3 regions of the Metasolibacillus sp. FSL K6-0083 genome follow, and region 1 is predicted to be linked to each of the others. Evidence: riboswitches for the same ligand, from Rfam matches in the RefSeq annotation. Region 1 holds a riboswitch; each other region holds the start of a gene.
The links. Region 1 has a riboswitch for thiamine pyrophosphate ahead of thiW (energy coupling factor transporter S component ThiW). Riboswitches for the same ligand answer to the same signal wherever they lie in the genome.
Positions count from the first base shown of each region.

Region 1 (4,269 bases):
CAGGGTGTTGTAAACTATATTGAAGCTGAAAAGTTAGCCTACGCGAGCGAGTGGATTAGCGGCTTAACATTGGAGAGTTTACGAGGTATTAAAGATGCTTTCCATCCTACTGTTCATGAGGTGCGCGGCTTTAAAGAACAAAGCGCTGTAGCAGCTCGTATGCGCGATTGGTTTGAAGGCAGCGAGCTCATGACAACGCAAGGTGAATTGCGTGTACAAGACCCTTATTCTTTACGCTGCATTCCACAAATTCATGGGGCAAGCTGGCAAGTTTTAAACTACGTAAAGGAAAAGCTAGAAATTGAAATGAATGCGGCGACAGATAATCCATTAATTTTTGATGAAGAGGACTGCGTTATTTCAGGAGGGAATTTCCACGGTCAGCCAATTGCTTTTGCGATGGATTTCTTAAAAATTGGTGTTGCTGAATTAGCGAATGTTTCTGAGCGTCGTATCGAGCGTCTTGTCAATCCAGCTCTAAGCGAAGGGTTACCAGCATTTTTAAGTGCACACCAAGGCTTGCAATCGGGAGCGATGATTTTACAATATGCAGCAGCAAGCCTCGTATCAGAAAATAAAACACTTGCACATCCAGCATCTGTTGATTCTATTCCATCTTCTGCAAATCAAGAGGACCATGTTAGCATGGGGACAACAGGCGCGCGCCATGCCTATAATATAATTGCGAATACACGACGTGTTTTAGCTATTGAAGCATTTTGTGCTGCGACAGCTGTTGAATATCGAGATGTGAAGAAAATGGCTCCAAAGTTATATGAAAAATGGCAAGAAATCCGTGAAATTGCGGCAGGTATTACAGAGGACCGTGTATTCAATAAAGATGTAGAGAAAATTGCACAATATTTAATGCCTTAATTTTTTGGGCAAATGCTTTCTGTACCGATAGTTAAGCGACAGATACAGAGGTCACCTACCTTTAAAGATGGGGAGGTGAATGTAAGCATTTGACCGATTTCAGCGGGTAGCTAAACACTCGTTAATAAAGAGAAGTTTTTAAGCAAGCTTAAGAAAATCTAGATTATAGTTAGCTGAAGCGTTATTGATTATTAACGAAGCTGTTTACCGAAAATCCTTTGGATAAGTAGGTAAGCAGCTGTTTTCGATTTCCCTTAGAAAAAGCATTGACAATTGTTTGTGATAATCATTTTTTAACAACCTATTTAACCTTTGTATTGCCGAGCGCTAATCGTAGCATACTGCTTGGTCTATTTATTGCGACAGCAGACATAGGTATTACTTTAGGAGGGGGAGTGATGGGATCAGTCGCAGATTTACTGCCCTATTCACAAATGTATTTAGTTTGTGCTGCACTAGGTGTAGGCATGACTCTTTTCGCCTATGTAAGACGCTAGAAGCAGGCGCAAAATGACTTTTTCGCTAGCGTCATGTTATGCTAAGGGGGAATGGAGGAATACATATGGAAAAACCACATTTACTTATTGTTGATGGCATGGCACTACTATTTCGTTCATTTTTCGCCTCCGCTGCGATGAAACAATATATTCGTTTAGAGGATGGCACGCCAACAAATGGAGTACAAGGCTTTGCCCGTCATGTTTTAACAGCTCAAAACTTGATGAAGCCGACACATTTAGCTGTTTGTTGGGATATGGGCATGCATACATTCCGCAATGATTTATTCGAGGGATATAAAGCAAACCGCCCTGCACCACCAGAAGAAATGCTGCCACAGTTTGATATGGTGAAGGATGTATCAGAAATGATGGGCTGGAAAAACTTCGGCATTAGCGGCTTGGAGGCAGACGATTTAATCGGCTCCATGATTGAGAAATGGAAAGACGATGCGGAGATTACTGTCATTAGCGGTGACCGCGACTTATTACAATTATTAAATGATAAGACAACAATCGCTTTTACTAAAAAGGGTTATACAGAATATGATACGTACACAGAGCAGCGCTTTCGCGAAGAATATGGCATCGCCCCAAAGCAATTTGCTGAGGTGAAGGCGTTTATGGGGGATGCGAGCGATGGCTATCCGGGTGTCAAAGGAATTGGTCCTAAAACAGCACTGCAACTCATTCAAACCTATCATTCAATTGAGGGAGTGCTAGCAGCACTTGACCAACTAAAGCCTGCGCAGCGTACTAAAATCCATGAAAGTATGGACATGCTAAAGCTCTCGCATCAGCTCGCGACAATTAATTGCGATGCAGCCATTGAAGCGGAGCTGAATGACTTAGTAGTTCCTGCGTTTAATGAGGCGGTTGCATCACAGCTGGATAATAAAGGCTTGCGCTTAATTATCCGCCACGCACGTTCGCTTGGTCTATAAAGACATTGACGAATAACAAAATTACCGTAATAATAGAAGAAAATTGCTTGCACCACTAGGGGAGCCTTTTGAAAGGCTGAGATGTATATGTACTATGCAGACCCTTTGAACCTGATCTAGCTCACACTAGCGTAGGGAAGTGGCGACATTGATTGAATTTGCTCACTCTATGCCGCTCCCTTTCTACAATGGGTGCGGCATTTTTAAATTTATTTTTAGGAGGAAAATTTGCTTGGAAAGAAATGTGCAAATAATTTGCGCAAATCCGCTGATAAGTAATGCTCAAAAATAACAATTAAAAGAGGTGTTGTTTATGTCAGTTCGTAAATTAACTGTTATGGCGCTGTTTGTGGCCATTGCAGTGGCAGGTTCAATGTTTGTAGCGATTCCTACAGGTATTGCGCGTGCATATCCTATTCAACATGCTGTCAATGTTGTGAGTGCTATATTGTTAGGACCTGTGCCAGCTGTAGTAATTGCTTTCGTTACAGCATTAGTTCGTATTTTTACGGGAACAGGCTCGTTACTTGCGATTCCGGGTAGTGTCATCGGGGCTTTTTTAGCGGCTATAGCTTATAAATATAGCCATAAAGTATGGCTGGCGGGTATTGGTGAAGTGATTGGTACAGGTGTGATTGCATCATTAGTAGCTGTCCCATATGCAAAAATATTAATGGGTACATCTGTTACGGCACTTGCTTTTATGCCAGCCTTCCTCGTGTCAAGTGCAATTGGTGCGGTGCTAGGGGTTATTATTGCAGTAAGTTTGCGCAACACTGTATTTGCAAAGCGTTTTGAAACGATATAGAAAATAAGGTTACTCGTCGCAAAAAAATTACATGGCATAGCTTCTGTATCATAAAGTGAAACTTCAATCAGTGCGGATGTTCCTCATCCTTGCTGATTGTTAGTTGAACCACTCGGGCATTTACGGGCAGTTGACTTCCTAATAATCCTTAGCATATTTTCACATAATTTTTGAAGTGGGCGTCTTACTGCCCGTTAATGCGGGATAAAGTGAACCTTCAATCCGTGGATGCTTTTCTCCACGGATTGTTAGTTGAACCATTCGGGCATTTACGGGCAGTTGACTTCCTAATAATCCTTAGCGTATTTTCACATAAGTTTTGAAGTGGGCGTCTTACTGCCCGTTAATGCGGGATAAACGGAGCAGCAGGTTTTAGCGCTATATGGAAAGGCAGTTGCTTTTTCATATAGCCCTTATGTATTTTTCTGCTCTATTTTTACAAAGTTTAACACATGCTTATTGTCCTCATAGCAAAATGAACGTATTTGGCTGTTTCGGCCTCGTCCACCGTTATCATGGATGATTAAATATAATTCCCCGTCTTTTCTTTCATAGCCAATGAGTGGAACCCAATGATATTTGAATAGAGGCTTCTTTTTTGACCGCCACTGTAGGTTAAAATATTGGTCGAATTTCAATGCCACAGGATTTCCTTGTTCAAGCTGTGCCAATGCTTCTGCAAGCGAGCAACCTTGAATAGTAAAATTAGCACCGAACAACTTGCGCATTCTTTTGATGAGACGCCATTGAAATAAGCCGATTTTTGTTGTACCTAGCTGTTTATATAAATCATTAATTTCTTTGGCTATGTGAAAATACTTTAAAATAACGTGTAGCGTTGTTGGACCACATGCAGAATTTTGGTAATTTGGCTGAACGCTCGCATCGTATTGTGAAGTTCCTTTGATTTCTAGCAGTACACGCATTGCCATCCCTCCATTTGTAAAATCCCAAATTTTAACCGTTCTTTTATCATCAATTTCATAGAAGTATGTGAGAGCCTTTATAGACTGGGGGTTCACTTTATTATACGCTGTAAATAAAACATAGTTTCAAAATTTGAAACCAAATGAGCAGGTGCTCCGTCTAACGTGAAACGAAAAAGGGGGGATAGCGGTTGTCACAGCTAGAGCAATTTATTCGT
Region 1 is NZ_CP152046.1:3,685,595-3,689,863, forward strand. Features, by position in the region: gene hutH (histidine ammonia-lyase) at 1-876, shown strand, start outside; partial or broken gene MHB51_RS17205 (MFS transporter) at 1,170-1,373, shown strand; gene MHB51_RS17210 (5'-3' exonuclease) at 1,439-2,317, shown strand; TPP riboswitch at 2,365-2,472, shown strand; gene thiW (energy coupling factor transporter S component ThiW) at 2,631-3,125, shown strand; gene MHB51_RS17220 (C39 family peptidase) at 3,539-4,051, opposite strand; gene MHB51_RS17225 (sigma-70 family RNA polymerase sigma factor) at 4,243-4,269, shown strand, end outside.

Region 2 (4,269 bases), 960 kb from region 1:
GTATAAAATCTCGCCTTTTTTAGCAACAAGGACTGTACCATTTAACAATTCCCTTTCCTTAATTTCATTGAATAAACTTTCTAAGTTAGCCTTTGTGTTAGTCATGATTGTTTTCCTCCTCATCTTGTTTTGTATATGTCTTTTCTACAATGTTACTTAGCTTTGTGATAATCCTTTTGAGTTCTTCCATTTCACTCAATTCCATTTGTGTGTAAATACGATTAATAATTTGACGATTTATTTTTTCTTCTTTTTCAAAATATCGAGTTCCCTTATCTGTCAGTTGCACAAGTATTTCACGTCTATTTTGTGAATTAATAGTCCTCACTAAATAATTTCCATCTTCAAGTTTATTAACAATCTGTCCAACAGCGCTTGATGTTATTTTCATTAGTCGAGCAATTTCTCCAATAGAAATTTTTCCGTAATCTTTAACAATATCCATTAAAATTGTTTGATTCCTAGAAAGATTATCATCTAGTAAAGATTGATATTCTTTTATGATGATTTTATTCATCGTATAATGCATGTCATTTATTTCAGTAACGAGTTCAAATAATTCATCTTTATTTTTTTTCATATTAATAACCTCCTTATATTATAAAGTTTACTTTATTATAAAGTGGACTTTAATATTGGTCAAGATTAATAAAACATTTATATTTATCCGCTTTGCCGTTGAAGATATACAAATTTCCATTAAACTATGTACAAAAACGCTCACTTAATGATGTATAAAATCACTTGCCATCTAGAACTAGATGATTTTTTAAACGATAGGAATTGCCAACGGTAGTGACAACTACTGAGGTTTAGACCAACATGATATTGCCCACTCAGTCGCTCGCACATATGTTGCGGCGGTACTAGACTAGGTCTCCCTTTATCAGCGTGTCGTCTCGCCACTCGCTAAAATCAATCTAATGCATGAATATTATTTCTCCACTTATTTACTTTGTTAAATAGGGGCTGTCCTAAAGCCGTGCATAGCCGGCATTTTGGACAGTTAGCGATGATATTTCATAAGATGTTGATACATATAAACAGAAAACGCCTCTTTTAAAAATGGGATGAACATTGACTTTAGCAGTGTACTCCTTCAGTAAAAGGGAAGCGATGAAAACATTGATTTCAATACAGTGACAAAAAATGGATTTTCGGTCAACTCCACAAATGAAGCGTCCAAAATGTAGTGCTTTAGCACACTTTTTGAACGCTTCCTCACTAAGATATATTAAACTGGTAAATCCAATGATAAAAACTCAGCACGTTGTTGTGCGTGCTTGTCGAGCATAATTTGTTCAGGCTGGATGCCTTGTTCACGTAGTATTTCAATGTTTTGTGCAAGGAATTCATCGCTGCCAACAACGTAGAATAAACCTTCTTTGTCTGCGGCTAGATTTTTCACTTCTTCATAATAGTCTTTGCGATTATCGACGAACTGTGCGATGAATTTCTTGGCAGGTGCAGATTCAAAAATATTTGGGAATAAGAAATCCTTTGTGGAATCGATATTTAGTGAATGAATTTGATTCACATTGTCTGCACGCTCTAAATAATCAAGTACAAGTGGTCTAAAAGTAGCTAAGCCGACACCAGATGATAGCAGATAAATATTTTTATTATCTCTTTTTAGCGGTACATTCGAATGTGTTTTAAAGATTGCTACTTCAGTGCCAATTTCAATATTTTTTAAAATCGATTTGAATTCAGAGCATTGTTCTTTAATGCGTGTTGTAATACCGATTGAATTTTCGTGCGGTAAAGTGGAGATTGACATATGGCGGATGAGCGCGCGGTTTGGCTTTTCTCCAGCATTAAATCCCTTTAGTGCGAAATGGGTGTGCGAGCCTTCTTCCCATGTAAAGCCCTCTGGAAGGTCCAGCATGTATGTTTTAACCTCAGGCGTTTCTTCAATAATCTTATTTATTTTCGTCCAGTAAATTTGCATTATATCTTCTCCTCACTTATTTGTATGTCACTATCTACTATACAATAAGTGATAACTATTCTCAATTAAATAGATTGATTATTTTAAAGAATATTTGACATTTAATTTTAATGCGTTATGATGGATTTGAAATTAAAATATGATTCTTTTTCTACTAGGGGTGCCAAATAATGGCTGAGACTTACTCTTAGAACCTGATCTCGTTAGTACGAGCGGAGGGAAGTAGATGGGAAATGAATTCGTTTAATAACGATGTATTTTGGCATATATTTGCTTACTTCATTCAAAAACGAAACCCTCCTACTAGTGTTCCTTTTAGAAAAAGAACAAATTAGGAGGGTTTTTTTATGAAATTTACTGATGAATTACGTTTAGCAACAAAGGAGAGCTGGGAGAAAAGCTTAAATCACCCATTTGTACAAGGCATTGTGAAGGGGGATTTACCTCTTGAAATTTTCAAAAATTATATTTTGCAAGATATCTATTATTTGAACCATTATGCAAAAATTCATGCGCTGGCAGCGGCACAAGCAGAGGATTTCGCGATTACCGCTTTTCTGGCAGAAAAAGCGCGCAATACCGCACAAGCTGAATTAGGGGTGCATGAAGCACATGCGAAAATATTAAATATTACTGAGGAAGATATGGAAAGTTTCAAGCCAGCACCAACTGCTTACGGCTATACATCACATTTATATCGCTCAACAATGTATGGAAATTTAGCCTATATTATTTCGGCTATGTTGCCATGCTATTGGCTATATGCTGATATTGGCAAGGCTTATGAGCACGCAAATCCAGAAACTGAAATTTATCGCAATTGGCTTGCGACATATGCGAGCGATTGGTTCCAAGAGGCAACACAGGCTCAAATTGATTTATTAAACTCACTTGTGGAGGATATGAACGAAAAAGAAAAAGAGAAGGTGAAGGAACAATTTATTATCGCAAAGGAATATGAACTAGCATTTTGGGAGATGTCCTATACATTTGAAAAATGGTTATCACAGCGTGATGAGAAAGTGAAGTCATAGGTGGGGGATATATTGCCATGCGAATAGTCTTGAAATATTTAGCATTATTATCACTAATCTTCCTTTTAACGAGCTGTCAGACAAAGGAAGGGAATGAAAAGGTTCAACTGTTCTTAGATTGGACGCCAAATACAAATCATACAGGAATTTATGTAGCAAAGGAAAAAGGATTTTTTGAAGAAGTAGGCTTAGACGTTGAAATTATGCTGCCAGGCGAGGTACGTGCGGAGCAAATTGTAGGGTCTGGCAAGGGGCAATTCGGAATTAGCTTTCAAAATCAAGTAACGCAAGCGCGTTCAGAAGGTCTTCCTATTGTTTCAATCGCTGCGATTATTCAGAAAAACACTGGAGGCTATTATACGCCAAAGGCAAAGGGAATTAAAACGCCAAAAGACTTTGAAGGGCATATATACGGTGCATATGGCTCGGAATTAGAAAAAGCTTCTTTACAGGCTGTTATGAATAAAGAAGGTGGAGATGCTTCGAAAATTGAGACGGTACAAGTCGGCAATACAGATTATTTTGTAGCGCTAGAGCGAGACATCGATTTTGTCAGTATTTTTTATGCATGGACAGGTATTGAAGGTGAGATTCGTGATGCGGATATGCATTTTATTAAAACGACTGATTATGCGCCAGAGTTAGATACTTACTCACCCCTTATTATTACGAACGATAAAATGATTGAAGATAATCCTGATACAGTGCAAGCCTTCATTAATGCTGTATATAAAGGCTATGAGTTTGCAATTGATAACCCACAGAAATCGGCGGATATTTTAATTGCTGCAGAGCCCGACCTTCAGCCAGAGCTTGTGAGACGCAGTCAGGAGTGGCTATCTCCTCACTATAAAGAAGGTGCAGAGGCTTGGGGTGTTCAAGAGGCAAGTCGATGGGAAAACTTTGCGGAATTTATGGTAAAGCATCAGATTATCGGTGAAGTAGATATTCAACAAGCATTTACAAATGAATTTATCGCGAACGCAATGAAGTGAGGAAACAGCTATGAGAATAGAAAATATGTGGAAGTCGGTGCTAGCTCTTCTAATCGCAATTACTCTTTGGGAAATAGCAGTGAAGCTGTTGCAGATTGAAGTATGGGTACTACCTGCACCTTCCGTTATCGCAAAGGAAATGTTCATTGTTTTCCCCGCCATTTTCCCGCATATGCTGGCGACGATAAAGCTTGTATTCGTCGGTTTTTCGTCAGCCATTGTGTTAGGTATTAGTGTCGCAACAATGTTACATATTTTGCCGACTGCACGGGAAATCGTTATGCCGTTT
Region 2 is NZ_CP152046.1:2,724,681-2,728,949, forward strand. Features, by position in the region: gene MHB51_RS12795 (serine hydrolase domain-containing protein) at 1-105, opposite strand, end outside; gene MHB51_RS12800 (MarR family transcriptional regulator) at 98-580, opposite strand; gene MHB51_RS12805 (dihydropteridine reductase) at 1,235-1,951, opposite strand; TPP riboswitch at 2,098-2,189, shown strand; gene tenA (thiaminase II) at 2,299-2,985, shown strand; gene MHB51_RS12815 (ABC transporter substrate-binding protein) at 3,003-3,980, shown strand; gene MHB51_RS12820 (ABC transporter permease) at 3,991-4,269, shown strand, end outside.
Region 2: it holds a riboswitch for thiamine pyrophosphate, as region 1 does, so the genes downstream of both, tenA (thiaminase II) here and thiW (energy coupling factor transporter S component ThiW) in region 1, are expected to answer to the same signal.

Region 3 (4,269 bases), 1.1 Mb from region 1:
TTGTATTCATTTTTTCAATGGTTTGCTCAATTAGCTCTATTCCTAAATCTGCTTTTTGGTTCGTTTCAGCCGCTACATCTGCTACATCTTGGACGACAGAGGATACCTGACCCATTTCTTTGCTAATTAAATCCGATGATTCTGATAATTTTTGCATCTGCTCTAACTGCCCCGCTGCGCCAACGACCATACTTTGAATAGAGTTAGAAATCGTTTCGACAGATGTGCTACTTTGCTCTGTAATCGCCGCAAACTCTCGAGTATAAGCTGTTACATCTGTCGAGGCTTTATTTGCTTTTTCAATCACTGTTCCGATTTGCTCTAGCATATGATTAAACTCTGTCGACAATTGCCCTATTTCATCTTTGTATTTATCGTCAATACGTACTGTTAAATCACCATCAGCTGCCTGTGCCATTGCCTTTAGTACTCGATTCATTCGCTTTAAAATAATATAGCGTGTACATAGCGCAATAATTACTGTTCCGATAAATAATGAAATGAATGTATTAATTACAACGCCCGCAATACCATCTAATTCAATTACTTTACTAACTTGTAAACTAATAAATTGTGAAATATGTGAGCTAATAAATAAACTTAGCCCTACCGCTAAAATCATTTTAAATATTAAACTTTTCCAAAATTTTATTTCACGAGAAAATAATTTTTCTTTTACCATAGCTGCTCCCCATTCCTATGTAAATCTACTATCATTGTAAAATAAACATTAAAATTAGTAAAATAGTTGCTCCTCACCCAATCACTTAGTCCTATTTATCATTATAATATTCTTGCCAAAAACGAGTATAGAGCCCTAATGAAAAGGCGATATCATTTTGTAAATTGCTAATCGCAATATTTATACGTTTGCGCGAATAAGTACCCTGCTTATTTATATGATAAGCTACTGTTTCCTCCATGTGCATTAATAAATCGACCATTTGTTCTAAATACATTTTCGCCTCAGTTGAAAGCATCGACTCTTGAAAACCTAAATGAATAAGAGCATTTTTGGCAGATTGAACATTTGTTAAAATTTGTCCCCACTGCGCACGTTTCATAGGTCTATTGAAATCTGTCAGCCAGCTCATCTCATACAATGCCAATAAGGAAATCGAATAAGACACAACATAATCTGGTTGCAGCGCTTTTTCCTCATATAGCGATTGCAAAACCGCTAAATCCTCCTTATATTTCTGCTGACGCATTTCATCAGTCTCTACTGCGACAGTCGGATATACACTAAAAATTGAATATGGAAAGATAATGCCTGAGAACAGCGCAGCAACTAGTAGCCCAATAATTAAAAGCTTCAGTTTTCGTATTATTCCTCCCCTTTTCGCCTTCATCATGGTTTTGATTGATGCCTCCATTCTTTGAAAAAATCTAATAGCTTTTTATGTAATTTTTCATCCACATTTATAATTTCACAACCATGATTATTATATAAAGAGAAAATTTAATCAGCGGGGGTTTTCCTCATCCTCACTGATTGTTAGTTGAACCAATTGGGCTTTTATGCGCAGTGGGGCTCCCACTTAACCGTAAGCGTCTTAGGGATAAATTACTTTAATCCTATTTAATTCCCCTTGGCATACGAAATTTAATATAACGAATGACATTTTCTATATATCTTTCTATCGGCTGACTTGTATCAACTACTAAACATTTGAAATCGGTTGGCTTTTTTGCACTGTTAAGCGTAGCATAAAAGCCTTCCTTCGAACGAATTTCACTAATTTGACTGGGCATCTTTTCTCTGCTTTTTAAACGATGATTGATTTCCTCAAAATCATCAAGGTAGCATTCAATATATTTATATTCTGCATCATATTTTTGAGCTAATTTTATTCCCTTTTCAATCATTTCCTCGTATAAGCACGGACTATCAAGAATCACACTGTGCCCCTGAGATAGATGAAAATCAGCTAATGAAAAATCAATCGTATAGCTTATTTTCCCGGCAAGCTTTCCATCAAAAGAGCTGTCTGCTTCAATCGAATTTAATAAAGCAGATTTTACAATGTCGTGGTCAATAATGATAAAGCCCATTCTATTAGCGATTTCTCTGGCCAGTGTAGATTTTCCTGAACCTGGGAAGCCAGACATTTGTATAAAGTACATTTCCATTCCCCCTCTATAAAGCATTCTACTGCTCCTTATCCCAACTAACAGTGCTTTTTCAAACGAATTATTCTACGAAATCCATTTGTATTAATCAGGGATTTTTCTTTTATGTATACTTTATTTAATACCAAATATGGGGAAATGGCTAGAATATTTTATTAAAATATGTCGGAAATCAGCCATTCACAAAATTACTTTTCCCTTGAAAAACATCATTGCGTTTGCATTAATCGTTTTACTAAAATTTCAATAGTAATGAATTAACTGATAATTCCATCGTGACATTCTAGAAAACATATGCTATATTGTTAACTAATTGCATAGCCATCCACTGGAGGTGCCGTTGTGAACGGCTGAGATCAAAGTAAACTTTGGGATTCCTGGAACCTGATCTAGTTGATACTAGCGTAGGAAAGTGGTCGCCTATTATTTGTTACGATTTTTTAAGTAAGCGTTACTTTTCCTATGGGAGAAGTAACGTTTTTTTATTGGAGGAAACTAAAATGATTCATGCTATTACAAGTGGTCAAGGCTTTACACCACAAACAATTGACCAAATAAAGGATGTCGCTACTCGTGTTGATGCCATTATTATTCGCGAAAAGCAGCTCTCACTTACTGAAATCGATAACGCAATTGCCGCACTTTTACAGGCTGGTATAAGTGCAAAGCAATTAATCATTCATACATATGTGGAGCTCGCTTACAAATACGACTTACTTGGCTGTCATTTTGCAGCAAATCAGGCTGTAAATGTGACACAGCATCCTTTTATATGTGGGCAATCTACGCATACAAAGGCTGAAGCGTTACAAAGTGCTGAAAGAGGTATGCATTATTTATACTTTTCTCCTGTCTTTCCAACAACCTGTAAACCAAATGTACCAGCGCAAGGGCTTCAGGCACTTGCTGAAACATGCCGTACTGTCAAAATACCCGTGCTTGCACTCGGTGGTATAACAAGCAGCAATGCACAACAAGTGATGCAGGTCGGCGCACAGGGCTATGCCGCAATATCAATGTTTTTTAACTAAGGGGAGCAATTTATGAAGTGTCAAGGCTTTACGATTATCGGTGGTGGGGTTATTGGATTATCTATCGCCTATCAATTATTAAAACAGCAACAGCCTGTGACGATTTTCCATACAGAAAAAACAACGACAGCATCACTCGCTGCTGGGGGTATGCTTGGTGGTCAAAATGAATTTCACACACCTTCGCCCCTTTATCATTTAGCACTGGAAAGTCGAGAGCTACACAAAGCACTCGCCGAGGAGCTATTACATTTAACTGGGCAAGAAGTTGGTTTATTACCTTCCGGGCTAATTAAAATTGCAGCTGCTGAGGAAGATAGAGTAAATTTGCAGCAGCAGTATCAATTTTTATATCAGGACCGCCCTACCTCTGTACAATGGCTAAATCAAACAGAGTTACAGCAATACGAACCTTTATTGGGTCATTCTATTACAGAGGGCTTCCATATATACGAGGACCATCAAGTAAATGCAAGAAATTTAACAAAGGCTTTAGCACTTGCTGTACAGAAGCTTGGCGCAAATATAATTGAAGAGGAAGTTATTGCGATAGAGAAAAAGCAACAACAAGTTACACATATCCAGACAGCCTCTAAGCGCTACGCTGTTCAGCAAGCTGTTTTGGCTGCGGGTGCCTGGACAGCGAAGCTTGCAGCCAAGCTTCATATTACTTGCCCGGTGCACCCAGTAAAAGGGGAATGCTTAATGGTAAAAGCGGCACAGCTACCGAAGGCAACCATTTTTTCAACAGATGGCTGTTATATCGTACCAAAGCACAATAATCGTTTATTGATTGGTGCTACGAGCTATCCTCTGCTAGAAGATGATGCAGTAACTGTCGGTGGCATTTATTCTTTATTATCCCGAGCTATTCATATAATGCCATCATTAACGAAGGCTGAGATTGTCGAAACTTGGTGTGGTGTGCGGCCACAAACAATAGACGGACTTCCAATTATGGGTACTACGCAATATAGCAATTTATTTATATGCACAGGACATTATCGCAACGGTATTTTATTAAGTGCCATTACTGGGCTTTTGTTTAGTCAATTCTTATTGGGTGATAGCGTAGCAAAGCAACGGTTAGCGCCTTTTTCATTGC
Region 3 is NZ_CP152046.1:1,010,740-1,015,008, forward strand. Features, by position in the region: gene MHB51_RS04775 (methyl-accepting chemotaxis protein) at 1-682, opposite strand, end outside; gene MHB51_RS04780 (hypothetical protein) at 774-1,376, opposite strand; gene MHB51_RS04785 (ATP-binding protein) at 1,579-2,127, opposite strand; TPP riboswitch at 2,454-2,561, shown strand; gene MHB51_RS04790 (thiamine phosphate synthase) at 2,634-3,164, shown strand; gene thiO (glycine oxidase ThiO) at 3,177-4,269, shown strand, end outside.
Region 3: it holds a riboswitch for thiamine pyrophosphate, as region 1 does, so the genes downstream of both, MHB51_RS04790 (thiamine phosphate synthase) here and thiW (energy coupling factor transporter S component ThiW) in region 1, are expected to answer to the same signal.